Rosistilla oblonga: one gene and its partner. The main gene of each other region encodes a partner of the protein of the gene in region 2 in a complex. Links are inferred from orthologs where the notes say so. Each region holds a gene or a part of one and is shown on either strand. Other genes may lie near its edges.

Region 1 (15,412 bases), 4.3 Mb from region 2 along the record:
ATCCCGCCAGCCCCGACCACACCGAAAAGCGAACGCTGTTCGATCTGTTGGACGCGGAAAAGCAGACCGGCGTGGAGCTGACCGAAAGCTACGCGATGACGCCCGGTTCGAGTGTCAGCGGACTTTATTTTGCCCATCCGGAGTCGCGGTATTTCGCTGTCGATCGAGTCACCAAGGACCAGATCGAAGCCTACACGGCACGGAAAGGAAAGCCGTTGTCGGAAGTCGAACGCTGGTTGTCGCCGAATCTGGCGTACGAACCCTCCTGATCTCGAGGGTAAGCCCTCCCCGAAAAACTCGCTGAAGGCTCGTTTTCCGACCCTCCCGGCTCCGCCGGGCGGGTGGAGTGTGGGCTGCGGTGGGAGGGTTTATTCGTCTGATTTCCTGGGACTTGGGTCCCCAGGCTTCTACCTGCCGTGGCTTCGCCACTGCACGCAGTGCATCTACCGTACGGGGGCCCCTGCGCTGTTTGATGCTGTCGTCGTTGTGAGGACGCTATGTGGCGTGCCGGTTGCAGCGGAGGCCTCTTCGGCGGTGCTACTTGGGAACTTTTGGCACCCGATCCCGTCAGAATTACATAGCTTTTCCTGAATTCTAGGTCGGGTTTTGCTGCCTTGGCGGTGGTGTTCCGATTGCGCAAGGTACGCAATGAATGCGGGTTGCGACGATACACTTGGTCTTGTCGCGAGAAAATTTCCGATTGAGTGAGTTTGGGTGAGTTGCGCGATTCGGTATTTCCGTCCTGTATTAAGCTTAGGGGACGGCGCCTTGTATCTGGATTCGCTCGTCCTTGGTGGATTTTTTCCTGTTTGAACTGCTGACAGCTATGACAAAACGATCATCCGAACTCCGAAAGCCACAGAATAAGTCTCGTTTACGACGCTGGATTCGCACCCTGATTGGGCAATCCGATATGCGTAACAACGGTTCGCGGTTTCTGCGGCTGGAACCTTTGGAGCATCGTCAGTTGTTGGCGGGTGACGTCGATCTGCTGCCACCGATCGCTCCAGCCAGCGACGAAACGGTTCAGTATGCGATGATGTCGACGACCGCTGCCGAGGGGGAAGTAACTCCCGAAGGCGAAGCGGCGCCCGATCTTGTCGCCTTTGCCAAAGCCCTCTCCGATGGCGGAGTCGTCTTCTTCGGAGCGGCTTGGTGCCCGAACTGCACCGAGCAGAAAGAGTTGTTCGAGGACGGGCAGAACTATCTTCCGTTTGTCGAAGTCACCAATCCCGATCACAGCCTCAATGCGACCGGCACCGCCGAAGGGATCTCCAGTTTCCCAACTTGGCGATTCCAGGACGGAACCGAGGTCGAAGGGGTTCTGTCGCTGGCCGATATCTCGCAACGCAGTGGCATCGCGATCCCTCAGGGAGAAACTCCCAGCTTTGTTCCCGTCGGCAACCAGAGCGTTGGCATCGGTTCTCCGCTGCATGTCCCAATCGACGCTTACGATCCCGATGAACAACCGTTGACGGTAACTGTCAGCAGTTCGGATCCGAATCTGTTGGAGGCGTCGGTGGTCAGCGGCAATCGCAGCTGGCGGCTGAAGATCGCCGATTATGGCGAGATGGTCTTCGAGTTGTACGAACAGCGGGCCGAGCGGCCGACGTCGCGGATCATCGAATTGACCGAGGACGGATTTTACGACGGGATCACGTTCCATCGCATCTTGGACGATTTTGTCCTGCAGGCTGGCGATCCCTTAGGTCTGGGCTCTGGCGGTTCGGACCTGCCCGACTTCGACGATCAATTCCACGAGGATCTGCAGCACAACGCGACGGGCATCCTGTCGTACGCCAAGACCACCGACGACACCAACGATTCGCAGTTCTTCATCACCGAAGGGGACTCACGCCACCTCGATTTCAATCACTCGATCTTCGGTCAATTGGTCGAAGGAGAAGCGGTTCGCGAAGCGATCAGCGAGGTGCCGACCGACAGCAGCGGCCGGCTGACCACCGCGTTCGCAAACGCTTTTGGACAGATCACGATCGAAGAAGCGTCGATCTTCACCGACAACGAAAACTCGGTTGTCATGCTGAAGCCGACCGGCAACGGGACCGGCCCGGTGAGCGTTACGATCACGGTCACCGACAGCGACGGGAACCAAACGTCGGAAGTGATCACGGTGAACGTGACCGCCGACAATCAACTGAACTCCAACGGCAAGCCGTTCCTGGGTGATCTGAGCGACGTTGCCACGACCGCTGTACAGCCCGCCACGATCCAATTGTCCAGCAGCGATGTCGAAGGGGACGCGGTCACCTACGCTGCGTTTAACGTCGGCACCGTCGGCTACACTACGTCGGTCAACCAATCGACAGGGGAAGTCACCGTGACGCCGCCCGCCGGTTTTGTCGGTACGTTCGACGTGATGGTTGGTGTCAAAGCGGCCAGCAGCACCGTGACCACTGCCGATTCGACATCCTTCGATCTGCAGACCCTCAGCGTGACGGTGCAAGCGTCGGCGTTACAGGGTGTTAGTCTCGATGCGGCAAGCGATACCGGCGTCAGCAATAGCGACGGAATCACCAGCAGCACCAATCCGACGTTCACGATCACCGGAACCACAGCCGGTTCGACCGTCGAACTGTTGTCGGGCACCACGGTGATCGGATCGGCTGTCGCCACCGGCACGACGACTCAGATCACGACGACTGAATTGGCGGCCAACGGCAACGGCACCTATTCGATCTCGGCGCGGCAGACCAGCGGCGGGACGACCAGCGCGGCGACCACTCCGATCACCGTCGTCTACGACTCGTCGGCTCCCGCGGCACTCAGCACGCAGATCGCCTCACAAGCGATCGCCGGATCGCTTTATACCTTGGATCTTGGACACGTTGAAGAAGGCAACGGACTCGTCTACTCGCTGGCCAACGGGCCTGCGGGGATGACGATCAACGCGCAGACCGGCGTCGTTTCCTGGACTCCCACAACCGCTCAGGTTGGCGATCAGTCGTTTACGGTAACGACTTCGGATCGAGCGGGAAACAGTCGCGACAACCAGTTCAATCTGAACGTCGGCGAAGAAGCGACGGTGACGTTGGACATGTCCTTCACCGATCTCGATGGCAACGCGATCACCCAGTTGAAGCCGGGGGACGAGTTCCTGCTGAACATCACCGCGATCGACGAACGGTTGTTCGAATCGCTCAAAGGTGTCGCGACAGCCTACTTGGACATTCTGTACGACCAAAATTTGGCGGAACCGGTTGGGAACAATCTAGTAATCGATGTCGACGACACCGACGATGAGATCGCCGATTCGCCCTTTACGTTCACCAACAGCTTCCGCGACTCGCGACGCGGTTCGGCGGCGACGCCTGGTTTGATCGATGAATTGGGAGCGTTCTCGACAAGTCCTCCCGGCCTGCAAGCTGGCTTGGTCTCGATCCATTTCCGCGCCTTGAGTGCGGGAACGCTTGTCTTCACCGGCGATCCGGCTGACGGAAACGGAACCGAGGTTCTGGTCCACGGCAGCGACGACGAACTCGATCCATCGAAGGTCAACTTCGGCAACGCGTCGATCAACATCGTCTCTACCTTCAGCGCCGCCGACGACATCTTCAACTTCGATGAAGATAGTTCCAACAACGCGATGGACGTTCTGAGCAACGACCAGTTGTTGGTTTCCGGAACGACATTGACGATCGTCAGCACCAGCACTCCGGTCAACGGCGGTACGGTTTCGATCGTCGGGAATGGACAATCGCTGTCGTACACTCCCGGGGCCAATATCAACGGAGCCGACGAGTTCACCTATACGGTCGAAGATCAGAACGGATCCAGCCAAACCGTGACGGTTTCGGTCGGCTTGCAACCTGTCAACGATCCGCCAAACGCTGTCGCCGATACTTTCAGCGACATCAACCGGGGCAGTACCGGCAATGTGCTGGAAGTTTTGGACAACGATACGATCTCGCCCGACGAGAACGAAACGCTGCGAATCATTTCGGTTGGCACAACCAGCCACGGCGGAACGGTTACGATCGCCTCGGGCGGTAGCTACATTCAGTACACGCCCGCCGCTAATTTCTCTGGCACCGAAACCTTCAACTACACGATCAGCGATCGGACGACCGGCGGGCTGACCAGCACCGCCACGGTGACTGTCAACGTCTCTGCATTGAGCACCGGGACGCATACCTTTACCGTCCTCGAAGATGCTGCTGCGACGTCGTTTGATGTTTTGACAGGCGATCGGGCAGCGAATCCCGATGAGGCGAGCATCTCGTTGCAATCGATCGTTTCGACTTCGCACGGCGGAACGGCGTTGATCACCAGCGATGGCCAGGTTCAGTACAAACCCGCCGCCAACTTCTTCGGCACCGAGACCGTCGTCTACACGATCCTCAGTGGCGATGGCGATACGGGGACCGGAACGATCACCTTTAATGTCGATGGCGTCAACGATCCTCCCGTAGCGGTCGACGATTCGTTTAGCGTTGGGAAATCGGGTGGCGCTAAGACGCTGTCGGTGCTCGACAACGATACGATCGGCGTCGATACCAACGAAACGCTGACCATCGAATCGATCAACACCGCGAATCTGACCGGCACGGTGACGATCAGCAGCGATAAGCTGTCGCTGGTCTACACACCCAACGGAACGTTCACTGGAAACGAGACGTTCACCTATCAGATCGCCGACGGCAATGGCGGCCAAGCGACAGCGACAGTAACAGTGAACGTGCTCGATTACGTGCCACGCGACTTCAACTTTACGATCGATAGCACATTCTTGAACACGTTTGGGTTCGATGTGATCCTGAGCGGCACCGACGAATTCGGCAACGCTGTCAACGCAACCGTGACGGTCGATGCCGCCGGCACGTTCACCTTTGCCGATCAAGCACCGGGCAGCTACACGTTGACGGTTCCGGCGATTCCGTTCTTGATCGGTGCCGAACAAGACCAAGTCTTCGCGATCGAATCGGACATGGACGATGGCGATTACACCGCACCGGCGATCGAGATCGGCGCGATGCATCCGTCTTATATCGCGCTCCGCGATTGGTTCGGCAGCACATCGCGGGAGAACGTCGTATTGGCGGTTGTCCAAGAGGGTGATACTCCCGGCATTAACCTGCAGGTCTCCAACTTGGCTTCGGGCCTGACCGATCCGAAGGTTGTGTTGAGCGACGACGGGTCTCAGGTGATCGTCACGGCTACCGTCTCCAACGGTCTGGCCTCCTCGGCGCTCGACGTCGATTCGGACGATGTCGATATGCGTGGCCAAGAGGGCGATTTCATGCTGCTTCGGATCAACGCGCCAGCGGCTACTGAATTCACGCCCGTTAGCAGTTCGTCGTCGGCTAGCGGAACCGCCGCGGCGGTCTTTGCCGAGGGAGAGGCGTCGAGTTCGGCGATGGTCCTGCCGTTGGGTTCAGCCGATGTTTGGGGCGATCAGCAGGCCGATTCTCAGTTTGCCGGCGACGTGCCCGGAGAAGACGACGACGAGGATGACGAGACCGTCGCCAGCGACATCGTGTTTGCCCAGTTGGGTGATTTGAGCTAGTCGAGGGGCAATTGCTGCCTCGCGCCGACGGCGGGAGCAAAAATCCCGCAGAATCCAAGCCCTGCGTCCGTTTACCGCAAACATCCCCTCTGTGGGGTGGGGCGAGGTTCGCAGTGGCGTCGATCTCCTCCTAATCGGCCGTCTCAATTGCTAAAAACCTGGAAAATGCAGGGTTTCCGTGACGCGGCGACTTGCGGAAACAGGACTTTCCGACGTAATCTTTGCCAATTCGCCGTAAAGGTAGCAAACACTACGAAACGTACTTAAACACCTTCTACCGATAGAAAGGACCATTCATGGTAGGAAAAGCTCCAACCAAGACAGAAATCTTCAATGCAATCGCCGAGTCGACTCAGTTGACGAAGAAAGACATCGCTGCGGTTTTCGACGCTCTGAGCGCTGAAGTTGCCACCGCTGTCCAAGGCCCTGGTCAGTTCACCATCCCTGGTCTTTGCAAGGTCACGGTTCGTGAGACCCCAGCCAAGCCAAAGCGCAAAGGCCGCAACCCAGCGACCGGCGAAGAGATCTGGTTGCAACCAAAGCCAGCATCCAAGAAGGTCACCATTCGCCCGTTGAAGGCGTTGAAGGAAATGATCTAAGTTTGATCGTTCCTTAGCTCGAAATAAAAAGCCAACATCGTCCCGCGGTGTTGGCTTTTTTCGTACACAGTGGGCCCTGCCGACGGCGCCGTCGCGGAACACGCTCTCACGCCCGCCGGCGATTCCACCAGCTCACGGCACTTCCGCTGCGAGATTGCTACGACTTCGCCGCTTCGGTCGCGGGCGGCTTGGGACGCATGTCGATGTGATCGCGGATCCGGACAGCTTTTTTGCCCTTCAACGCTCCGATCGTCGCTTTGAATTTAGGGACGCTCTGAATCGCAACTTCCAGCGGTTTGTCGATCAGGTGTTCGGTGGTGATCACGTCGCCGACGTCCATGTTCAACAGGTCGCCGGTTTTGATCTTCGATCGCGCGAGAGTTACCGTCAGTTCGACTAGGGCCGAATCGAGCTGCGTCTCGAGAGCCTGCTTCGACTCGGGCGTCGCTGGATTGCTGGAGTAGCCGCCCCAGCCTTTGCTCGACAGTTGGCTGCTGAAGCGTTCGATCGTGTTGTAGGGGATGCATAGATTCATCATCCCGCGGTTCTTCCCCATCGTGACCTCGAAGCAGATCAAGACGATCACTTCGTTGGGAGGCACGATTTGAACCAGTTGCGGATTGCTTTCGATCGATCGCAGCGTCGGTTCCATTTCGACGACGTTTTGCCACGTCGATTGCATGCCGTCGAGAAACAGCTGGGTGACCCGAGCCATCAAGCGATGTTCGATCTCGGTCAGCGCCCGATTGGGCATCTCGTTCGGCTGAGGATCGCCGCCGAGCATCCGGTCGACGACGGCAAAGGAGAGCGCCGGCGCGATGTCGAGGATCCAATTGCCCTCCAGCGGTTTAACGTCGAGCACGCAGAAGCAGGTCGGGGTATCGAGGCTGTAGACGAATTCGCTGTACGTCAGTTGGTCGGCGCTGACCAGCTTGACTTCGGTGATGCTACGCAACAGCCCTGAGAGCTTCGCGTTGAAGGCTCGCCCGAGTCCTTCGTGCAACGACCGCATCGCCCCCATCAGCTCCTTACCGACGCGTTCGGGGCGTTTGAAGTCGTAGTTCATCGGTCGCAAGCGCGGATCGTTGACCCGCGATGCCGACGCCGCCGAACGCGGGATCGCGTTGGCTGTGGAACTTGCCGCCGGCTTCGGAGCGGGCTGGCTGGCCCCTTCGGATTCCATCGCGCGGATCAGGTCTTCGACTTGATTCTGGCTGAGTATTTCGTCGGACATAGTCGCCTTCCTTGGCTGATAAAGTCTTCCGCTGGTGCTCCGGTTGGTTCACGCTGCTGCCGCTCGCTTCCCTCGCGAGCGATGGCTCAGCTGCGGACCTGTCCCTGGCCGTTGACCACATATTTGTAGCTGGTCAACTCGGTCAACCCGCACGGCCCACGGGCATGAAATTTATCGGTCGAGATGCCGATCTCGGCGCCGAGTCCAAATTCGCCGCCATCGTTGAATCGAGTGCTCGCGTTGACCATTACCGCGGCGCTGTCGATCGCATCGGTAAACCGCTCCGACGCGGCGAGGTCCTTCGTTACGATCGCGTCGGTGTGATGCGAACCGTAGCGGTTGATGTGTTCGATCGCCGATTCCAGGTCGTCGACTACGCGGACGCTGATCTTGGGGCCCAGGTATTCGGTGCTCCAGTCGGCTTCGGTCGCTGCCGACGCTGCGGGGACTCGCTGGCAGGTCTGCGGGTCGCCAACGATCTCCACGTCGTGCTGAGCCAACGCTGCAGCGATCTGCGGCAGGAAGGCATCTGCGACGTCGCGGTGGACCAGCAGCGATTCACAGGCGTTACAGACGCCCATGCGGTGGCATTTCGAATTGACAGCGATCTCGACCGCCTGATCGAGGTTCGCATCGCGGTCGACGTAAACGTGACAGTTGCCGTCGTAGTGTTTGATCACGGGCATCGTCGCTTCGCTAGCAACGCGGCGAATCAAGCTCTCGCCGCCGCGCGGGATCGTGACGTCGATCAGTTCGTGCATCCCGAGGAAGTGGCCGACCGCGTCGCGATCGGCGGTGCTGACCAACTGCACCGCGTCGGCTGGCAGACCGACTTCGGCCGCGGTTTTGTTGAGGATCTCCACGATCGCCGCGCTCGAATGCGCCGCCTCTTTGCCGCCTCGCAAGATCACCGCATTGCCGCTTTTGACGCAGATCGCAGCCGCGTCGGCGGTCACGTTGGGACGACTTTCGTAGATGAAAAAGACGACGCCCAGCGGTACCCGGCGCTTGATAATTTGAAGGCCATTGGGACGGCGAAAGCCTTCGATCACCTGGCCGATCGGATCGGGCAAGGCAGCGATTTCGCGGAGCCCCTTGGCGATCGCCGCGATCCGGTCGCTGGTCAGCCGCAGCCGATCGACTTCCGCGTCGGTCAAGCCAAACCCCGCTGCAGCTTGCAAATCGAGAGTGTTTGTTTTTTGGATCTCCGCTTCGTGTTGAAGCAGCGCGTCGGCAGATTGCAGCAACCAGCGGTTTTTAACTTCGGTGCTCAACGTCGACAGCTGGCGCGACGCACGATGGGCGCGCTCGGCAACATCCAGGCAATAAGATTTCAGGGAAGGTGTTTCGGCAGTGGTCATCAGACGCGGGATGCTCCAGCAATCAAAGGCGGTTCGAAGTGTTCGTGTCGGGATCGGATCAGGTCCGCGGCAGGCGGTGCCGCATCGAATCACCTGACGTCAGTATCTGTCAGTCCTTGGGATTGGTCAACGCGATCGGAACGTGGGATCAATAGTCGTACCACAATCCAAATCCGATCAGGGGTTCGTAGCTATCGTAGAATGACCATTGCTGGCTCTTGCCTTCGTAAAAATCGACGCCCAGCCGCAGCAACGCCCCGTCGCGGCCTCGCCACGCCCAACCCGCCTGTAGCGTCAGGCTGCCGCCGTAGTCGAGTTCTTCTCGGAGATGGGCGTGAGCGGCGGCGAACGGAGCTCCTCGCCAACCGGTGGGGGCTGTTGGCATGAATTCGATGCCAAACATGAACTCCCACTGCTCGCTGACGTCCGAATAAAACGCCCAGCCGACTTCGCCATAGGTCCGCAGCCGCTCGGTGATCCAAAAAGCAGCTCCGGCGAACAGCACGTCGCGGGAAAAGTTCAAACGATCGTGGTCGGGGTTTTTCAGTAGGAACTCATCGCCTGTGTGCGAGCTCAAGTGGTAATATCCAACGCGAGTTTGCCAGCGTCCAAATCCAAAGGACAGCGGCACGCCGGCGCGGAAGTCGACCGAACGGACGTCAGCCTCCTCCTCCATGTCCAACCGCACCTGCGCCGAACCTTCGATATCCAATTGCATCCCGTGACGAAACGGACCGTTGGAACGATCGCCAAATCGAAACAGGCCAAACCGGCCGCCCAACGTTCCATCGAGCAGCAGGTTGTCACCCTCGGGACGCGTGAACCGGCCTGCCAGACGCGACGCCTTTTCGTCGGCCAAATAGACGGGATAGATCGAATCCTTCGGCAACAGTTGCCACTGCCAGACTGTGGATTGGGGCGACATTCCCAGCGGTTGCAGCGTCTGGGGAGCAAACGGCAGCGGGGCCAATGGCAGCGGCGGGAGTCCCGCGACCTGCGTCTGGGGCGGAGAGGTTTGGTAGGGATCGAACGACAGCGTTGGCGAGTCGTTTAGCGCCGCGGTGATCGCACCGGGCGTGGGGAGCGACTGGCTTGTCGTGGGCGTTAGCGAAGCGACTCGCTGAGCGATCGCCGCGTCGCAGCAGAGCACGGCCATCCACAACGCAATCGCGCAACGATGTCGATCTACGTTCATGCTGCCGGTGCTTCCATAAATCGATGATTTTCCGAACTGCCAGTCACTGAAAGAGAACCCTCTTCAGGATCGGTGCCCGCCTAGGATCTCGAGCCGCCGTCGGCACAGATCGGGCGTTTCTCCACTCAAAATTCCATATTTAGAGATTTTGACGTTTCGGGGCCAGATGAGTCGCACGCTAGCGACAGCTTCGGAAATCGTCTCTCAACTTGCTTGCTGAACGCCGTTGCGCCACCACGCTGGGGGTGGTTGAAATTGGCATCGATTCGCCGCCACAGCAGAAATGCCCAACGTTTTAGGGGGGCAAGCAAAATTCAACCGTTGAATTAATCGGATTGATCTATCAAACTGGAACCCACCATTAGGAAGTTGGGTCGATCTTTGGCGGTTAGCGAAGCACGAAGCATTCGCGTGTTTATTGTGAACAATCGATCAAATTGCTTTTGATTCTCCGAGTCAACTCTTTGCAACCTACCCATCCGGGTGGGGCTAGGACGCTTTCCGATGGCACGAAGACGCCGAAATACGGCTGCTGATAGTCCACTAACACTATTTGATATCTTTGCCGCGGTCCTCGAATATCGCTGGCGCGCTGCGTTCACCTTTCTGTTGGTGCTAGCTCTGTCGTTAGTGGCCATTGTGCTGTTTCCCAAAAAGTATGAATCCGAAGCGAAGATGTTCGTTCGGTTGGGGCGCGGTAGCGTGACGATGGACACGACCGCCACCACCGGTCAAACGATCTCAATTCAAGAGTCGCGAGAATCGGAGATCAATTCGATCACCGATATGTTGCAGAGTCGCCAGTTGGCGGAGGATGTGGTCAACGCGGTCGGAGCCGATCGGATCCTGGAAAAGCACTCCTGGATCGAACAGATGGTCGATCGGGTCTCCGCGATGATGCCCGAAATGCCCGTTGCAGTCGCCGAGACGGGCGAGATGGGAGAGATGACGCCGGAACAAATCGAGCAGCAGGAGCGATTTGAATCGGCTGTTCGCTACGTGATCAAAAACACAAAGATCAACTCTCCGAAGAAGTCGACGACGATCACCGTCGTGTGTCGCGCTCGCACGCCCCAGTTGGCGCAAGACCTAACGACTAAGTTCCTGGAAAGTCATAACCGGATGCATCTGGATGCCTACAAGTCTCCCGGTTCGTACAAGTTCTTCGAGGAGAATTTTGCCGAGCACGAGCGGATGGTTAGCGATTACGAAGACGCCATGCGCGAGGCCAAAAACGATATGGTCGTGATCACGATCGAAGGCAAGCAGCAATCGTTGCAGGAGCAGGTGACGAGCGTTCAAAAAGAGATTATCAACGCCAGCGCCGAACTGTTTTCAGCAAGGGCGAGTCTGTTGGATTTGATGGCCGACATGGAACGCTTGCCCGAGGAGATGGCAACCGAGACGACTCGCGGGATCGCGAACGAAGCGAACGATAAGATGCGCGATCGGTTGTACGAATTGGAGATCCGCGAAAAGGATCTTGCCTCGAAATATAAATCGGTCCATCCGAAACTTGTCACCCTGCGGCAACAGCTAAACGATTCCAAGACGATTCTCGCCTCGCAGGAGAAGGAGCGGGAGCACAATGTGATGTCGGTCAATCCCGTTCGTCAGGACGTCCATAAATCGCTGCTGACCGAAAAGTCGCGGATCGCTGGGCTCGAAGCCAAAGTCGATGCGTTGCGAATGGTCGAGCAGGAGTTGAACGAAGAACTACAGAAGGTGAACTCGTTTGAACTCACCTCGTCGGAACTCCGCCGCAGGATCCGTATCGCCGATAACAATCACCGCATCTACGCTCAGAAGTTAGAGGAATCGCGAATCAACAACGCGTTGGATCAAGAGGCGATCTCGAATGTTTCGATCGTTCAAAAACCATCGTTTGTGATGAAACATGTGAGTCCCAAACGAAGTCTGTTGGGCGCGTTGGGGTTCTTGATGTCGATGTTGTGTGGCGTCTTTGTGGCTGTCGCCAGCGATCGCTTTCGCGGCGTCGATGATGACTATGCCAAGCTCGATCAACGGTTGGCTCAAATCGAATCCCGAGCTACCGATCGCGTGGCATCGGAGCCGGGCGAGAATCGCGTTATCGAGGCGGCCGAGTCGGAAGTTGGTGACAATCACCATTCCGACGGTGAGCAGAATCACGACGACCATCCTCACAACGATTGATAAACCGCTCGATGGCAACTGTTGCATACTCTCGGGTTGATGAACGCCCTGTCGCGACGAGCGGTTCCAGCCGGCTGGTCACATCGTTTGTGGCGTCGCTGGTCTTTGCTGTTGTGTTCCTCAACGCCGCCGATTTTCGCGGCGATACCGGGGAGGAGTTCAGTGTTCACTGGCAGATCTATCTCCGCTTGCTGATCTGTGCAGTTTGTGGCGGTACGGGGATCTTGCTGGTCTCCAAATCCTACCGAGCCTTTTTGACCTTCCCCGGTTTTCTGATCACGCTGTTGATCGCTTGGATCGGTGTGACGCTGCCGTTTTCGGTCGACCGTACCTATTCGCTGGCGGCCTACGTTTCGCTCGGGGCGGTCGCGATGTTGATTCCTGCCGCGATGCAGATCCTGGGTGGCTATCGCTATTTGATGATCGTCGCCGCCGGTTTGATGACCTTCATTGTCGGTTCGTGGATCGCGTATCTTGTCTTTCCCGAAATCGGAATCTTCAAAGAGCAGATCACACAAACCGAAGTCCTCGAGCGGATGGGCGGGCTCGGTCACCCCAACGAACTGGGACTGTACAGTGCGTTTACAACGGTTCTGTTTGCAGTGCTCGGGTATGGTCGACGGCTGAGCTACCTCATCGTGGTTCCTGCGATGCTGTTGAGCTTGGTGACGCTAGTTGTCTGTTTCAGCCGCACATCGATGGGGATCACGCTTGTCGGGCTGCTGGTTGTCTATCGCAAGGAACTGTTCACGCAGCAGACGGTGATTGCAACGCTGCTGTTGGCGATCCTCGCGATCCCGCCGATCTTTGTCGTTGCAGGAACCGGCGGATTTGATTGGCTGGTCGGCGACGCTTTAGAGAAGTTGTCCAAATCGGGGACCGCCGATGAACTGACAACCGCAACCGGGCGAACCGATATTTGGGCGTATGCAATTCAGCGGATCGGCGAACAGCCGCTGCACGGTTACGGCTATATGACCGCCCGGTTCGTGATGGAAAAGTACAGCTACCATTGTCACAACATCGTGCTCAACATGTGCTTGAACACGGGAGTGATCGGAGGCATGACGCTGTTGTCGATGGTCCTCTACTTCGTCTATGCGATCTATCACGATCCGCGTTACGAAGTCGACGGCTTGGTGGCTGTTATCTTGGCGGGCGGCTTGATCGACGGATTGTTGTTCGCCGCAGTTCCGTCGGCTGCGGTCTTGATCTGGTTTTCGGCACTGCTGTGGCGGCAACTCGATATGAAGTTTGATCCGCCACAGCCCGAGACCTTGTGATTGCGATCAGTTCTTTTTCGCAATCCCTAGCTTTTCCATTTGGGCCGCGATGTCGGCGCCATGCGAAGCTGTTTTGACACTCTTGTCAATGTGTAGAATCTTTCCATCTTTGCCGATGTAGTAGGTCCAACGACTCGAAACGCCTCGCGGGCTCAAGCAGCCCAACGCCTTGGCAAACGATTTGTCAGGATCGCTTAAGATTGGATAATCCAGGTCCAAGCTGGCGGCAAAGTCCATGTTCTTCTTGACGTCGTCACAGCTGGCGGTGAAGTAGGCGACTTCGAATTGCTTCAAGGTTTCGCCAGCTTCTCGCATCGACTTGCACTCCTTGGTGCAGCCACCGGTGAAGGCTTTGGGGAACCACGCGATCACAATCGCCTGCTTCCCTTTAAACTGCTCGCTGGTGTAAGTCTTGCCGTCGCTGCCGACCAGTTTGAATTCGGGGACGTCGTCGCCAACTTTGACTTCAGCTCGCGCCGTGCCGGACATCAGCAGCAGCGACGCCAACAGCATCGCTCCCAATACGTATACTTTTTTCATGCGTTCGATACCTTCTTGAAGATGAAGCTGTCGCGCCACACTCGGGCGCGTTCTCCAGCGTCCCCATTCTATCAACGCGATTCGGCCCGGGCTATGAAGTGCTCGCTTTCGCTTGAGTCGCTGCCGAACGCCGCCGCCGCTAGCACAGCAGTCTTCGGCGCCTAAACCGTTCTTGGTGGTCAGTCGATTGCGGGCGAGTCGAGGCCAATCGTCGACGCCTGTTTTTCGTAAGCCGCGGCGATCTCGTTTTGGTCGAGTGCGCGATAGGCTTTTGCGAGCGCTCGCAACGTATCTGCTTTCGCCCGATCGTTGAGCTGGGGAACGGCGGTTTCCAGATCGGCGATCGCCTCTTCCCAACGTTCCATTTTCACCAAGATGTGGCCGCGTGTGTCGCGGAATCGGTTTGCGATTTCCCCTTTGTTGCCAACCAGATTCAGAGCTCGATCGGCATAGCTTTTCGCAGCGTCTAATTGCGGAGGATCTTGTCGAGCGACCAGCCATGCCATGTTGTTCAGCAAGACCGGCAGATTGGGATTCTTTTGATAGCCAAGATCCATATGAACCTTCGCCGTGGCATCGTCGCCGGTCAACATCGCTCGCGTCGCAACTAATAGATGGACCGACGCGTTGGCTTGTCCGCTGGCGAGTAGATTTCCCAAAACTTGGCTCGCCTTGTCTTCTGCGATTCCACTTTCGTCCAGGAATCGCATCAGCCGTTGCAGAGCGATTGGGTGATTGGGGACCAGTTGGATTGCTCGCTCGATCAATTCCAGCACGCCGCTGAGTTCTAGATTCTGCGACGAGCTCTTGGCACGAAGATCGTCGGCATGTTGCACATACAGAGATGCCAGTGCCGAGCGGAATTCCGCGGCATCGGGACTCCGTTTCAGGCCTTCCAATAAGATGGTTTCCGTTGCTCGAAAGCCTTCGGTTTGGAAGGTTGCTTGCGCGAGTGCCAAGCGGTTCTTATTGTCGTTTGGATCGTTTTTAAGCTGGTCGGAAAAGTGAGTGGCAGCCGCTGCAAAGGCTTGCTGCTCGCCCTTCTCATCTCCTTGTTGCTTCTTTAACTTCGCGATCAAGAGCCAGACTTCCGGCTTGCTTTGAACAACCTTTTCGAGTTCCCGAGTCGCCGACTTTAGATCGTTTTCCGCCACATAGATCTTCGACAGCGTGCTCGCCGTCCACTGCCGCTCCGCGGAAATCGAAGAGGCGGCGATCAGGTGATGCTTCAGCTTTGCTGCTGTCTGCGGATCGATATTGTTTCGTTGGACGATCTGTTTGGCGACAAAGAGGTGAGCATACGGATATCCGATAGCGTCGGCGGGCGCCAGCTTGATCAGCTTCTCTTGAGCATTTTGTAACCGCCCCACCCGCAAGTCGATTACTGTCTGGATCCATTGGACCTCGGGGCGGTTTTCCGCCCCCAGTGCCACGAGTTTACTGGCGTATCGCTCGGCAACCTCGGTTTGATCCGACTCGACAGCCGTGCTCAAAGCCTTCA
Region 2 (15,267 bases):
GCGAGAACGTCGCGAAGATGCCAGCGGGAGTTTCGTTCGTCGATGCGGCGGCGAGTCTCGAAGCGGCTCACTACGCAGCCAACTTCGTCAAACGCTTGCAGGTGCACCAAGGGGACCGCGTGCTGGTCAACGGAGCCTCCGGCGCGATCGGATCGGCGGTCGTCCAGCTGCTAAAGAACAAAGGCGTGATCGTCACCGCGGTCTGCGGCACCGCCAATATCCCGCGAGTCGAGACGCTCAATCCCGACGAGATCATCGATTATGAGCGCGAAGACTTCCGTCAAACCAGCACCCGATTTCACGCGGTCCTCGATGCGGTTGGCAAGAGTAGCTTCGGTCGCTGCCGACACCTACTGCTGCCCCGCGGCGTCTACATCTCTTCGGAACTCGGCTGGGGCTGCCAGAACCCGCTGCTCGCTCTGGTGACTCCGTGCCTGAGAGGCAAAGTCGTTCGCTTCCCATTGCCAACCAACATCGCTGCCAGCATGCAGCAGATGGGCGCATTGCTGACCGAGGGAAAGTTTGCCCCACTGATCGACCGCCAATATCCGCTGGAAGAAATCCGCGACGCCTTCGGTTACGTCCTGACCGGCGAAAAGTGCGGCAACGTCATGCTGACGTTTGATGTTGGAGTCGAGTCTTTAGCCGATTGAGTCCCCCGATTCAACGAAAAATCGGCTGAAGCCTTAACTCCAGCCGATCGCGTTATTAAACGAAAGCAAGTCGGCTGAAGCCTCGACTCCAGCCGCCTTTCCCACTGCGTCGGTTATTGTTCCAACTGACGCAGCGTTTCTTCCAACGTGTACTGCAACGCATCGTCGACGTCGTGGTTCAGTACTTCCAACGCCAGTTCGGCAGCTTCATCGCCGCTGAGGAAGCTGAGCGCTCGGACCGCTTCCAAGCGGACGCGTGGATGTTCGTCGTTGATCCGTGGGGTCAACAATTCGATCGGGCTGTCCAGATCGTCGGCCCAGAACGAAACGACGCGTGTCGCCGCGGCTCGCGCCCGGTGATCCTTGGCGTTCAAGACTTGGTCCAACAGTTCGGTCTGGATCGCGTGATGCGTTTGGCAAACCCACAACGCTTCGGTCAGATGGTGCTCATAATCGGCATCCGATGGATCCAAGTTTTCGGTCCATTGGTTCACCGCCGCAACAACTTCCGCGGGATCGCGCTCGGCCAGCTCGCGTCGCACGCGGTAGCGAGTTCGATCTTCGGGCAGCTTCAGCAGATCCAACAGCGCCGGAATCGGCTGACCCGCGATCTTCGCAGGCTCGACCAACGGACGCGTCTTGTGCGTGATACGCCAGATGCGGCCATGGCTGTGATCGCGGCTCGGATCGCGCAGATTGTGCTGCAGGTGTCCAATCAACGCGTTGTGCCAATCGACGACGTAAAGCGAGCCATCGGGGGCGATCTGCAAGTCGACGGGGCGGAAGTTGCCGTCTTTACCTTCGACGATTTTTTCGACTTCCACGCCAACGAAGCCCGAACCGTCTTCGGTGATCTTGTGATTCAAAACCGCCCGGTCGCCGATGCAGTTGGTAACCAGAAAGTTCCCTTGCCATTCATCGGGGAAGTGACGGCTGGAGATCATCGCGCATCCGCCCAACGGACGCGTTCGCTTTGGATACAGCGTCGGCAGCGCGAACTTGGGATCGCCACCGGCGGTTCCGCCACTGGTTTCCAGATTCGCCACGCGGCGATGCTGCGATCCGCCGGGGTGTTTCATCGGATATTGGATCTTGCCCGAAATCGGTGCAGCCCAGTAGCTGAAGCCGGGGGATGCATCGCCGATGAAGTTCTGGCCCCAGCGATCGAAGACGTGTCCCCAAGGGTTCGAGAAGGCAACGCTGACGTGCACGCCAAACCGTTCGGTCACGGGGTGATACTGCCAGATGCCCGCTTCGTGCAAGCGATTTAGGCCGTAGGGACTCTCGACCTGCGAGTACTTAAAGGTCCCCTCTTCGAAGTAGAGGTTCCCGCCGGGGCCCCATTCAAATGCGGAGATACCGTGGTGCGAGTCGGCGGAGCAGAAGCCAGCCAGCTTGCGGATCACGGTGTCAGCGGCGTCATCGCCATCGAGATCTTGAGCAAACAGAATGTCGGGCTGTTGGGCGATGAAAGCGCCTCCCTTGCCCAACTCGAACCCGGTCGGTTGGTGCAAGCCGCCGGCAAAGACCTTGCACTCGTCCGCCTTGCCATCGTTATCGACGTCTTCCAAGATCAGCAGCTTGTCGTCCAGTTTGCTCTTGGGTTGCCAGTGCGGATACGAAGCCATCGTCGAGACCCACAATCGCCCCTTGTTGTCGAACTGCAATGAGACGGGATTAGCAAGTTCGGGGAACTGTTCTTCGGACGCGAACAGTTCGATCTGCAGCCCATCAGCCAATTCGAACATCTTCTGCTGTTCGGCGGCGGTGTGGTAATCCAACGATCCCAACTTGCCCCGCTTCTTGTTTACATCGTCGGCGCCACCAACATTGGTCGTCACGTTGATAAACGGCAGCGTGTTGCTGTCGTCGACTTCCGCAGGCACGCTGCGGCCCTGAGCGATCGCCCAGATCCGAGCATCTCGGTTGGCGGTCATCTGATCCAGAATCGCCCGCTCGCGTTCCATAACGTCGCGATTGTTGTAGGTTCGCGTGCCGTCTTGGCCCGCCAAACCGCGGTCGCCGTAGATCGAAAAGCCGTTGACGGCGCGATAGCGGTGCCACCAATGAAAGTTCTTGTCGTCGACTTCCGCCTTCAGTTCGGGCTTGATCTCGGCGGCATCGCTGCCTCCCATCGCGCTGACAAACGCGGGAGCCAACGCTTGGTAGCCCTTTTCGTTCAGATGCGAACCGTTGAGCGTGAGCCTTTCGTCGTGCGATTCGAACAGCTTTTGCGACGGGTGAAACAGATCGACAAATCCCACCTCGGTCTGCTTCGCAACATCGGCAAGCGCCGCCGTGTACATCTCCAAGCGCGGATTGTGCTGGCTGCCGTCGGGAAGGTTCTTGTCGCCGGTCTTCTCGAACGCGATCGGCGAAACGAGGATGATCTTTGGCGCCCCGTTGCCGCTATAGTCCTTCGCCTTGGTTTCGTTCACTAATTGAGTCATCTGGTCGGTGAACTCCGCCAGTCCCTCTTCACCGGCAAACGATTCGTTGAAACCGAAGAACATCATCACGACCGACGCTTTGCTGTGGGTCAGATGCGAATCGGGATCGCCAAAGTTCTTCGAACGGATCCGATCCATCGGCTCATCGCCGGGGAAGCAGAGGTTGCGAACGGTCAGTTCGTGCTCGGGAAAGCTTTGGTGTAGCAGCGATTCCCAATAATTATGGTGCTGCATCCGCTCGCCCAACTCGTTACCGATCAGGCAGATGTGATCCCCCTTCTCCAGCTTGACCTCCGCCGCAGAGGCGGAGAGTGCGGACACCAAGACGATTATTAACAACGACAATCTCATGCGGGGGATCCTCTCGATCGACAGTACAGACAGGTGGGGGAAAGCTCACAGCGGTGAGGATTCCGGCAGAATCCACACATTTGCGAGCGGCTTATTATCCACAAACTTGTCGGCGACGTCTACGATCTGCCCGCCACTTGTCTACTAATTCATATAGGCTTTGACCAACTCCAATTCCCCTAACTGAGCCTTTTCGGACTGCGTCAGTTGTATGTCATCATACAGATGCACCTTCTGCAGCTTGTCCATCTCGGTCAACGCTTTGACGAGCGTTTTTCGCAGCTCGGCGCTGCGGTACATGCTGTCGGGGCTGATCGTTCGGTCGGGCCAACCGATCCACAACTCAACAACCGAATCCAACAAGTTCAACGACTCGACACCGTTTTTTGTCAGTGGGTTGTTCCCCAGACGCAGCCGCTTCAGGTCGACCATCGGTTGGATCACCGAAGCGTCCTGGATGCGGCAGTTGGAGAGGTCGAGGTATTCGACATTTTTGAAGTTCCGGTTGGCAAAACGCAAGACGTCGCCATCGGTAACCCCGGCGCCGACGCGGTTCACACCAAACGGTGCAAAGTGTAACTGCGTAATTCCCGGCAGCGTTCCGCCATACAAAATCGCCTGACGGACATCGCTGGCAGAGCGAATCGTGTAGAACCCCAGCCCTCGCAAAGCGGGCATCCCGACGGGGCTCAATTTGTCGCCGTCGCGTAGGACTTCACCTCCTAAAGAGACAAAACGATCGATCGCCCGCATCTCCATCTGTTGACGAATCGATTCATCACTCCGCGACACGGCAACTTTGGCAGATATGTAACCGCCCGCGAGCGCCCCCGCAAAACAAGCGACCACCATTTGGGCCCAAGCGGGCCAGGTGGGAATCGAAAAACGAGTGGGATTGTAAGCTTGAACCATTGGAAATCCTCGCATTCGTGGGGCGGAGACATCGCAGAATCATCTTCCGTTCGCGGCCCGCCCAGCTAACCTTAAGACGCAGAAAAAACAGGGATGAACGGGGGTGATACAGCTTTCCCCCGTTCGAAGTATCTAAATTAAGTCGACCGAAGATCGATGCGATGGAACACATAGCATTCCTTAGCAAAAAGAGAAGGTGCAACCAAATGTTGTACCAACGATCACGATTGTATTGCCTGTACCAAGAAAATCTCCCTGGACATCAAAACGCGTAACGCAAAGCCGATTCCCAATGTTTCTGCATTCCACAATTTTTCCGGTATTTCGCATGCATTGGGGCGGACTAACCGGTATGAATACAAGTCCCTAAAGGAGCACTACGCGCAGCAGAGAGCAACAGAAAGCGACTTCCCACGCCACAACAAGTCACAGCTTCTTCTGCCGCGCCCCTCTTCATCTCACGCAGGAGTCTTTGGCCATGAATTCAGCAACGATCGCCCCCCTGGCTGTCGCAGGTTTCCTGATCGCTTCGCTGCCGATCACGGGACTAGCTCAACCGGAATCTCCCACCCTAAACGCCAATCCGTTTGCGGCACGGCCGCCCCAGAATCAGGCCCCCTGTTCCAGGGACCATCCACGACAGAAGATCCAACACCGGGTGACCTTGAAAAATCGGCGAAGATGATCCAGCCAAAGAACTCGGCAAGCGACGTGGACCGCTTTTCGAGTGAGGCGATCGAAGAAGCGTTGCGACGCCCTGTCGAGGCAATGTTTAGCGACGAACCGCTTGAAAACATAATCGAGATACTTGCCGATAAAGCAGGGATCCCGATTCGAATCGATCGTCGAGGATTGGACGATCTGGGATTAACAACCGACATTCCGGTAACCACGGCGATCAAGCGGGCCAGCTTAGAAGCGGCCCTCTCGATCATTTTGAGCGAGCTCGACCTGACGCATACGATTGCAAACGAGCATCTTGTCATCACCAGCGTGGAGGCCGCCGAATCGCAGTTGATTACGCGGATCTATTGGTCGGGGGAGACCGGCCTGCAAGCGGATCGCAATGCGATCGATCTGATTACCGCGACCGTCACCCCCGACACATGGGAAGAACTCGGCGGCCCCAGCGTGATTCGGGGGATTGAAACCGAAAGCGGTTCGTCGAGTGGGTTAGTGGTCACAACAACGCATTTCACTCACCGAAAGCTGCAGCAACTGTTGGACATGATCGCCGCTGGCGCTAAGGAAAAAGTGATCGCGATGGAGATGAAATCTCCTGGACTGACACCCTAACTGACGAACTCCTCTTCCTCTTCGCCGGTGGGACGCGCGATCTCGCCGGCGTCTTCGAGCGTGCGGACCATGTCGACGATCCCCTGCTGAGCCGCTTCGACATCGGACAAACGAACCGCGCCGAGAAAGCCCATCTCTTCGCGAAGGTTGTCGGCCGCGCGAGAACTCATGTTCTTCATCACCTTGTTGACCAACGGCTCGCTGCAACCCTTCAACGCACAGGCCCACTTGCTCGCTTCGACATTCTTCAACAGCGACTGGATGTCCTTGTCGCCCATCTTGGCGATGTCTTCGAAGACGAACATCAGGTGCCGGATCTCGTCGACAAGTTCGGGTTCCTCTTCGGCCAGAGCTTCCATGATCGTCCGTTCGACCGAGCGTTCGGAGACGTTCAAGATTCCCGCCACATGTTCGACGCCGCCGACATGCAGGTTGGTTCCGTTGACCAAACTAGCCAACCGCATCTCCAAGCCGCGTTCCAGATCGGCCATCGCCAACGTGTCGGCGCTTCCAACAACAGCGATCCGTTGGATCACCTCCAACTGCTTCTCGGGATCCAACCCCGACAAGACTTCGGCGCAATAGCCTTCGGGCAGATGGCTCAGGATCAGCGCGATCGTCTGCGGATGTTCGTCTTGAACAAACTGGATCAGATTTCGCGGCTCGATCCGGCGGACAAAGGCGAACGGTTTCTGTTCGATCGATTGTTCGATCCGTTGGATTACCGGATCGGCGTCGGTCCCCATCGATTGGCGAATCAGTTCCTTGGCGAGATTCAAGCCGCCGCAGCTGACGTTCAGCGCGCTGGTCTTGGTTCCCATAAAGGCATGCATCACCTCCTCTTGCTCGGTCCCGCCGACCGATTCCATCCGCGCGATCTCCAGGCTGATCGCTTCGACCTGCGCGGTCGTCAACCGCGACATCACGATCGTAGCCGCCTTGGTCGACAGGCTCATCAACAACACAGCACAGCGTCGCAAACTGGTTTCGAACTTTGATTTTTCCAACGTCTTCCCCTTCGAAACAATCCGTTGCCCACGGGCGGTGAACCGATGCGTCTGGACGGCGATGAGCCTGGTCGACCGACCTCTCCGCTGCGCCTCAAATTTCGTGCAGCTACCGTACGCTCTATTATCGGATTGTTTTGTCGGAACAAATCAGAGAGGCTCGCAAGGTGAGGAACCTGTCGGTTCTGCAGGCAAGTCGGCTGGGAAACAATTCGGCAATCGTTAAGATCGGAACTTTTGCCATCCCCTGCCTACCGGCCTCTTGGGTCCCCGCGATGCTAGCCCCCGTCCAACCGAGCGATCGTCGACGTGCCATCGTCGCACTGGTGCTGGTCAACAGCATGTGGGGGCTTTCGTTTCCGATGATGAAGTGCTTGAACATGCAGGTCGATGAGCACTTCTCGGTAACACATCTGACCGCGTCGCCGATGCTGCGATCCTCTGCGGCCGCCTGGATGATCGGGATCCGGTTTACCGCCGCGATGCTTCTCTATTTGCTCTTCTTCCACCGCACGCTTCGCCAGGTGCAGATGCCGCATGTCCTGGCCGGCGCCGCGATCGGGGCGATGTTTGTGATGGGGCTGATCTTGCAAGTCATCGGACTCGGGACGATCCCCGCCTCGCGCAGCGGTTTCCTGACCAGCCTGGTGGTCGTGGTGACCCCGATCATTTCGGCGATCGCCCAGCGGCGGATGCCGCGGCCGACAGTGATCGCCGGAGCGATGTTGGCTCTGTTCGGGGTCGCCGTCCTGGCGGAAGTGATCCAATTGCGCGATGGGCGAATCGGTTTCGCTGCCGACATGCGGCAGACTTGGACCACCGGCGACTGGCTGACTCTGCTTTCAGTCTTCTTTTTCAGCGGCCAGATCCTGCTGTTGGATCAACTGGGCAAACGCTACCACTCGATCGCCTTTACCCCCAGCATGTTCGCCACCACGGCACTGCTCGCCTTTTGCACATTCGCGTGGCTGCAATTCCATGTTCCCGAATCAGCCGTCGGCGGTTGGACGTCGCTGGCCGTCAAACCCTCCTTCTATTTAATGCTGATCCTGCTCTGCTCGATCCCGTCGCTGATCGCTTTCGCTTGGATGAACAAGTACCAACCGATGATCTCGGCGGGGCAGGCCGCCGTGATCTACACCCTTGAGCCGGTCTTCGCCTCGTTGTGGGCGATGACGCTTCCCGCAGCGCTCAGCCTCTGCTGCACCGTCGCCTACGCTAACGAGACGTTCAGCACGCCCCTGGTAATCGGGGGGGCCCTGGTCCTAGCCGCCAACGCGTTGGCGCTGTGGCCCCAACGCCGGGCCGGCTCACGCTGATCGTCGCTGGCCACGAGCCGGATGCCCTCGCGACAACCCTGGTAATTTAGGGGCACTAGGCAGCACCATCCCTCAATAAAGTGCGATTAACTCACTTTAAGCTGCCATTTGTTTTCTTGACCCCCCCTTGGATCGGCGTACAATCCGTTCTTAGGTTTGCTGGCAACGCGCGGATAACTCCAGCTTGTATTCTCCTTATATCGGTCGCGCGTTGGTAACAGATCTCGGGCTTGCAACTGAACACCTTGTCCGCAGCCCCATCGTTATGTCGGTGGCATGAACATCATTGACGCTAGGTAGCAACTTGACATGCATGCGAACCAACCCCAAGCGGTTGAGATCAATACCCCCGCCAAGCTGAACCTGTTTCTCGAGCTGCTGGATCGCCGCGCCGACGGTTTCCATGAACTCGAAACGGTGATGGTTGCGATCAATCGCTTCGATCGCATCCGCGTAGCGTTATCCGATTCCGACGATGTGCGCGTCGAATGCGGTTGGCTGCCACATCAAGCCGCCGTTGTCGAGCGCTATCGAGGTTCCCAGGCTGTCGCCACGCTACCTCGCTCGCAAGACAATCTCGTGACCCGAGCTCTGGAACAATTCCGCCAGCGGTTTTCCATCGCCGACGGTTTTCGCGCGTCGATCGCCAAGACGATCCCGGCGGGAGCGGGGATGGGCGGTGCCAGCAGCGATGCAGCCGGCGCGTTGCGAGCCGCCGCTAAGTTGTGCCAGATCGACCAGCATGACCAACGCCTATTGCAGCTTGCGGGAGAACTGGGGAGCGACATTCCGTTCTTCTTTGGTTCGCCGCAGGGATCGATGTCTGCGGCGATCGCGACAGGACGTGGCGAACGGATCGATCCGGTTTCGATCGGCGGCAAGCTGCACTTTGTCGTCGTCCATCCGCCGGAAAGCGTTTCGACGGCGGAGGTCTATCGCCGCTGCCAAGTCCCCTCGCGGCCCAGCTCCGCCGCAGCGATGCTCGCCGCACTTGTCGGGGGCCGCGGCACTCAGATCGCATCCCAGTTATTGAATCGGTTGTCGGAGCCCGCTCGCGCGACCAGCGAGTGGATCGACCGCGTTCTTTCGGCGATCGCTCGAACGCCCGTATTGGGATATCAGGTGACCGGCAGCGGATCAGCATGTTTTGGCGTCTGCCCCAACGCAGCGGTCGCATCGAGAATCGCTCACAATCTACAAGCCGCCGGCATCGGCAGCGCATTTGCAGCGCATTCGGTTTGCATTGCCAGCCCCACGCGGGATATGGGATAATTTTAACAGCACTCGGTTAGGGAGGGTCGGACAGTGGATATCACCGAAGTACGCGTCAAGCTGATGGAAAACTCAGAGGATCGATTGCGAGCGTTTTGCTCGATCACCTTTGATTCCTGTTTCGTCATCCGCGACTTGAAAATCATCGACGGCACCAACGGGCCATTTGTCGCGATGCCCAGCCGTAAACTGACAGGTCACTGCAACCGATGTGGCCACAAGAATTATCTGCGCGCCCCGTTCTGCAATCAATGCGGAACCAAACAGCGTGGTGGCAATGGCGACAACGACGGGCCTCAGAAACTGTACGCCGACGTCGCTCATCCGATCAATTCGGAATGTCGCGAACAGATCCAACGACACGTGATCGAAGAGTTCGAACTGGAACTGCAACGCGCGCAACAGCCCGGTTACCGTTCACGTTACGACGACGATTTTGACAGCGAAGATGTCGCCGCGGCCGCCGCACCGCAAGCCTCTGAATTGCCCGCCAAGCTTCCGCCTCCGGCGCCGCATTTCCATCAACGTCCCAGCGGGGAAGCCAGCTCGCAGCGAGGCGGGAACGACAACGACGACAGCTTCGGCGCCGGCGTTTTCTAAAGCACGGCGCCCTACACCACAGGAACGCTCAACCACTAGTGCTTCATCCACTTTTGACTTTAGCGTGGTGGACGAGGTCACGAGTCCTTTCGCGCCAAAGATTATTGGGACTCGTAACCTCGTCCACCACCAACAGTCCTAAGATCGAAGTTTGACAAACCGCTAGTGTCGCGAGCGGCACTCATTGATCAAGATCACGAAGAAGTCGCGAATCGACTGCAGCGAAATCTCCGCATGTTTCATGTGGTCTTCCAGATGATCGATCTCCGAGTCCTGGGCAGCTTCCTCGCGATGGTGCAGCTCGGTTTTCAATTCATCGAGCGTTAATTCGGTTTTCGCAATCAGTTCGCGGAGACTCTTGATCGACATCCGAGGCAGGTCCGACATTTATAAATCCCTTCCTAAATGTGGGTTGGTAAATCGTTCGCCGCGCCCCCGGCGACCGCGGATAGAACAGGCCGCTCCCGACCATTGCAAAAGGCTACAGCATGCTGGTGACGCCCAAGAACATTCCTGGGATGACAAAGAAGACGCTTAAGATGTAAGCCAACGCGACCAGTTTGTTCTCCGACGCCGTTTCGCCCAGCCACTCCGCCGCCTTGACCGGTAGATACCGCAGCATCGGCACCCCAAAGATGAACAACACCCCGAGGACGTTGTAGGTTAAGTGAATGAAGGCGATCTGCAGCGCCGCCGCAGAGTTCCCATCGACCGCCGTAGCGGCTAACAGCGCAGTGATGCACGTTCCAATGTTGGCCCCCAGCGTAAACGGATAGATCTGCTTCAGCCCAAAGGCGCCCGATCCTGCCAGCGGCACCATCAGCGAAGTCGTCGTCGAGGAGGACTGCACCAGAACGGTCACCAGCGTCCCCGAACAGATTCCCGAAACCGGGCCCTTGCCGATCGCCGAATGCAACAGTTCCTTGGCCTTGCCAACCATCAACGTCTTCAAAAGCGTGCCGACAAAGTGAATCGAGAGAAAGATCAGCACGATCCCACATAGGATCAAGACGATCCCGCCCGCCGTCGTCCCCATCCCAGCGACGCCATCTTTAAAGAACACAACGACCGGCGTGGTCGCAGCTTTGACGAAGTTCAAGCCTCCCATCGAGGCGTCGCCAACGACGAAGATGCCAGCCAGCCCGCTGCCGATTTTCTCCAGGAACCCCGTCGCCATCTCGAGCGGCAGGAAGATCACCACGGCCAATAGATTGAAAAAATCGTGCACCGTCGCCGCTGAAAAGGCGCGGGCAAACTCCTTCTTCTCGCGGACATGCCCAAGCGACACGATCGTGTTGGTGATCGATGTTCCGATGTTCGCTCCCATCACCATCGGCACAGCGACCGATACGGGCAGGCCTCCGGCAACCAGACCAACGATGATCGAGGTCACCGTCGAGGAGGATTGGATCAACGCCGTGGCGACCGTACCGACCACCAAGCCCGCAAATGGGTTCGTGGCGAATTCGAACATCTGCTTCGCCTGGCTGCCCGTCGCGGTCTTAAACCCCGAGCCGATCAAGCCGACAGCGCAGATCAATAGATAGACAAGGCAAACGACCATCAGCCACTGACGCCAAACGCTTTGATTCGACGCCGCTTCGGCAGCTTCTTCCGGTACTGCAATGTCCATGCGATCCCGCATCTATATAAGAGGTATAGCGATACCAGGGGTGCGAGGCGGAGAGCCTTCAACCTCCCGCTGGGTGGCCGAGTTTAGTTCTTTTCCGAAAGCCAGCAATTACCCAAGACGGGGTACCTAACCACCTGAGCGTGTCCGCACGGAAAGAACCGCATCAACGATTCGCAAGGTTTCGCAAGAATCAGCCGCCCGAGAAACGCCTCTCACAGACCGATCCGTTTTGCCATTTATTCGCCAAAAACTTATCCAGTTCTCGCGGTCGGGAAGAGTTTGCATCCCCCCTCCAGCAGAGATACCGCCGCATAAGCTAGCATTTCGAGCAGGAATTTTCTTCCCTCGATTTCCGTTATGTCCCAAAACAGATATTGGTAAAGATTCCATATTTTCGTTAAACTCTGCGACTGATAATACCGACAGAGCGCGCCGCACGGCTGTGGCAGACGTGGTAGATTTGAAAACCGATCGGGCCAGGAGGGAACGATGACTGGCGAATCCTTTCGATTTATACATGCCAGCGACTTTCATCTGGAACGTCCTTTGGGCGACCTAGACGAAGTCCCGCAGCACTTGCGCGAAGCGATGGCGGGAGCGGCATGGAAGGCGGCAGCGACGGTCTTCGAAACCGCGGTTCTCGAAAACGTCGACTTTGTGTTGCTCTCGGGCGATCTGTTCCATCCGATCACCGCCGGGCCACGTGGGATGGCGATGCTGGTCGAACAGTTTGAACAGCTGCATCAACAGAACATTCAGGTCTTTTGGACGACAGGGCAAGTCGACGATCTCGCTAAGCTAGGCGATGGACTCGCGTTGCCTCCCAACGTGACTGTCTTCCCAAGAGACCGATCCGAACAAGCCTACGTCCGTCGCGCCGGCGATACGATCGCCGTTGTCGTCGGTCGCAGCAACGATGGGCGCAGCGGTCTGCACGTCCCTAGTTTCCGGCACGATCCCGTCGAAGAGTTCACGATCGCGTTGGGCTACGGCACCAGCGACGCAACCGCATTGGCGGAAGGCCGCTTCGATTATTGGGCACTCGGTGGCGAACATCAACGCCGCACCTTGGACGGTGCCGCGGGCGTCGGTGCAAGCTATTGTGGTTCGCCACAAGGGCGCAGCCTCAGCGAAACCGGAGCCCACGGGTTCCACTTGGTCGACATCGACGCCGATGGCAGCAGCCGCGTTCACTTCATCGAATCGGACAGCTTCCGTTACGTCAACGTCGAACTTGGCGGAGCCGACTTGGGCACCGCAAGCGATTTGCGCAGCCTGCTGTCGCAGCGAATCGCTCGCTTGCAACACGAACATGGCGACCGGCATCTGCTGGTCGGCTGGGAAATCCACTTGGGAGCCGATTCGCCGATGGGCGCTGGCGACCCGACAGAACTGCTGTCGTGGTTGCGTCGCGAATTCGGACACGGCAGCCCGGCAGCTTGGTCGGTGAAACTGGATGTGATTGCACCACCTCAGTTTCCCCAATCGTGGCTCGAAGAGGATACGATCTTAGGTGACTTTCTGCGTGCTGCGGGAACACACCGTAAAACAGGCGGGCGCGACCTACAATTGGCGTCATTGACCGAAGAACATCCGGGATTGGCACCCGCCATGGAAGCCGCGTTGGTCGAGGCAGATCCTGCCAGCCGCGCAGCGACTTTGGACCACGCAACGCTGTTGGGGGTGGAATTGCTGCGCGGCGGCAAACCACGGCTCGCGATGGTTGGTGACGGCAAAGAGTATCGATAGTTTCATCATGGCGAAATGATCGCGCCACCGGTCACAGGGAGGTCTACCGGTGAAGGTAAAAGATTTACAAATAGATGGTTTTGGCGTCTGGACGGGTTTAAGCGTCGACAGTCTGCCCGATGGCATGACGTTGTTCTACGGTCCCAACGAGGCTGGCAAGACAACGCTGATGCAGTTTCTGCGCGCGATGCTGTACGGCTTTACCAGCGAACGCCGCGAGCGTTACCTGCCACCGGTCTATGGTGGTTCGCCGGGTGGGGCGCTGCGCGTCACCGGTCCCGGCGGCGGTTACGAATTGCGGCGTCGCGCCCAATTGACCGATGCCGATGGCAACGGCAGCTTGACCGTCACCGGAACCGACGGGCTGGCCCAGGGAGAGCATCGTTTGAAGATGCTGCTGGGACAGATCGACGAACCGATCTTCAAAAACGTCTTTGCGATCGGGCTCCGCGAATTGCAGGAACTCGGCACGCTCGACGACACCTCCGCGGCCGACGAACTCTATAAACTGTCCAGCGGTCTGGACCGCGTTTCGTTGGTCGACGTCACGCGACAATTGCGCGATGCCCGCTCGCGAGTCCTCGGTAGCGAATCGTCCAATCGCAGCGGCCAGCAGCTGGCCGATCTGATCAGCCGTCGCGATCGACTTCGCGAAGAGGTCGATCAACTCACCCGCCGCGGTCGACGCTGGGCGGAACTCGCTACCCAACGACGCACGCAGATCCAAGAGATCGAACATCTGCGGAGCAAGCTGGGACAATGGGAACACGACGCTCGGGTTACCGAAGTCGGTTCGACAGCGCGGGAGACATGGGTCAAACGGCAGGAGCTGCGAGATCAGATCGAACGGACCGAACGCGGCCTCGATCTCCCCGAAGACGCTCCGATGCAATTGGTGCATATCGAAGCCCAGGTCGAAGAGCGAAAAGCGAAGTTGGAAGAGGTGAAACGCCAGCGTCGCGAGCTGCGCGACAAAGCCGCCGCGCTGCCGCTGAGCCAACGCTTGTTGGCCCTTCAATCGCGGATCGAAGCTGCATCGCAGCAAGCGACCTGGATCGAAGCCCTCCGCGACCAGATCGCCAAGCTCGACAAGCAGGTTGAAAAGGCGGAGCAACAACTCGATGCCGACGCGCACCGTTTGGGGCTGACCGACGAAGAACGCAAATCGTTGATCGAAGGCTCCAAATCGGAGATGCCCGATCTATCGCGAGCCACGTTGGCGACGCTGGGCGGCCCGGCGCGAACCGTCAAAGAATTCCTGTTCCAAGCCAAACAAGCTCGCGACGAGAGCTTGAAGGATCGCCAAGAGATCCAGGTCCAGGAGAAACAGCTGCGCGAGAAAATCGGCCACCTGCAGAGCGACGATCTGCACGAATCGATCAAACTGCAAGGCGCCGTGATCGCGCGGTTCCGCAAAGCGATCCAGACCGAGGAACACCTCGACAAGCTGCGTCGACACTACAAGGAACTCGAAAACGAAGCGATCAACCTAACCACCGCCGAAGCGCTTCCGGTCGATCGATCGATCTTCATGGCGGCACCGTTCCTGTTTGGTGGCGTCGGATTGATCTACGGCCTGGTTAAGACAACAGGCATCTGGAACGTCGCCGAACGCGACCCAACCTTCGGCATGTTCTCGATGCTGATCGGCATGGCCTGCTTGGCGATGTGGTACATGGGCCGGCAACTGTTCGACCGCGGTACCAGCAGCGACCTGCACGACACCGAACGTCAGATCGAAGTCGTTCGCAAACAGATCCGCGAAACCGAACGCGAGCACGAAGAGACTCAAAAGGATCTGCCCGCCGGATCCGGTCCGCTGGAATCGCGATTGCGTGAAGCGCTCGCGGAACTGCAAGCTCAAGAGGATGCACTGCCACTGTATCACGCCAACCAAGCGTTGGTGCAACGCTACAAGGCTGCCCGTAAGCGTGCCGAAGAAGCTGTCGAAGGACTGAAGCGAGCTCGTGCCGATTGGAAGCGCACGCTGTTGAAACTGGGGCTGTCCGAATCGCTCTCGCCAAA

The links.
Region 1: the proteins of fliG (region 2) and fliM are in contact, whole or in part, in a crystal structure (PDB 4QRM), measured with the Thermotoga maritima proteins. The link is inferred for Rosistilla oblonga from one-to-one orthologs. Residues at the interface, in WP_004082903.1 of Thermotoga maritima: Phe122, Ser125, Glu126, His127, Pro128, Gln129, Thr130, Val133, Glu157, Arg161, Leu164, Leu165, Arg167, Ser169, Glu171, Val172, Glu175, Ile176, Asn179, Lys182; in WP_004081085.1 of Thermotoga maritima: Tyr124, Leu127, Asp128, Ile130, Met131, Gly132, Gly133, Pro134, Glu136, Pro139, Arg141, Thr144, Glu145, Ile146, Glu147, Ser149, Ile150, Lys153.

Annotation. Positions count from the first base shown.
Region 1 is NZ_CP036292.1:962,225-977,636, forward strand. The notes cover bases 5,320-8,223. They hold fliM (flagellar motor switch protein FliM), read right to left. Parts: upstream 7,358-8,223; coding sequence 6,281-7,357; downstream 5,320-6,280. Other genes in these bases: CA51_RS03380 (Ig-like domain-containing protein), read left to right, coding at 5,320-5,524; CA51_RS03385 (HU family DNA-binding protein), read left to right, coding at 5,821-6,123; CA51_RS03395 (glutamate-5-semialdehyde dehydrogenase), read right to left, coding at 7,444-8,223. In the rest of the region: metH (methionine synthase), read left to right, coding at 1-269; more of CA51_RS03380, read left to right, coding at 914-5,319; more of CA51_RS03395, read right to left, coding at 8,224-8,718; CA51_RS03400 (DUF1207 domain-containing protein), read right to left, coding at 8,867-9,913; CA51_RS03405 (GumC family protein), read left to right, coding at 10,418-12,088; CA51_RS03410 (O-antigen ligase family protein), read left to right, coding at 12,100-13,371; CA51_RS03415 (peroxiredoxin), read right to left, coding at 13,378-13,911; CA51_RS03420 (tetratricopeptide repeat protein), read right to left, coding at 14,091-15,412. UniProt on the Bacillus subtilis protein: One of the proteins that forms a switch complex that is proposed to be located at the base of the basal body.
Region 2 is NZ_CP036292.1:5,269,464-5,284,730, forward strand. What follows is about bases 4,665-7,423. They hold fliG (flagellar motor switch protein FliG), read right to left. Parts: upstream 6,670-7,423; coding sequence 5,659-6,669; downstream 4,665-5,658. Other genes in these bases: CA51_RS18665 (DUF4974 domain-containing protein), read left to right, coding at 4,700-5,662; CA51_RS18675 (DMT family transporter), read left to right, coding at 6,945-7,423. Also shown: CA51_RS18650 (NAD(P)-dependent alcohol dehydrogenase), read left to right, coding at 1-653; CA51_RS18655 (PVC-type heme-binding CxxCH protein), read right to left, coding at 767-3,454; CA51_RS18660 (leucine-rich repeat domain-containing protein), read right to left, coding at 3,599-4,366; more of CA51_RS18675, read left to right, coding at 7,424-7,988; ispE (4-(cytidine 5'-diphospho)-2-C-methyl-D-erythritol kinase), read left to right, coding at 8,298-9,260; CA51_RS18685 (SpoVG family protein), read left to right, coding at 9,294-9,860; CA51_RS18690 (hypothetical protein), read right to left, coding at 10,023-10,247; CA51_RS18695 (Na/Pi symporter), read right to left, coding at 10,342-11,493; CA51_RS18700 (metallophosphoesterase family protein), read left to right, coding at 11,983-13,242; CA51_RS18705 (ATP-binding protein), read left to right, coding at 13,292-15,267. UniProt on the Bacillus subtilis protein: One of the proteins that forms a switch complex that is proposed to be located at the base of the basal body.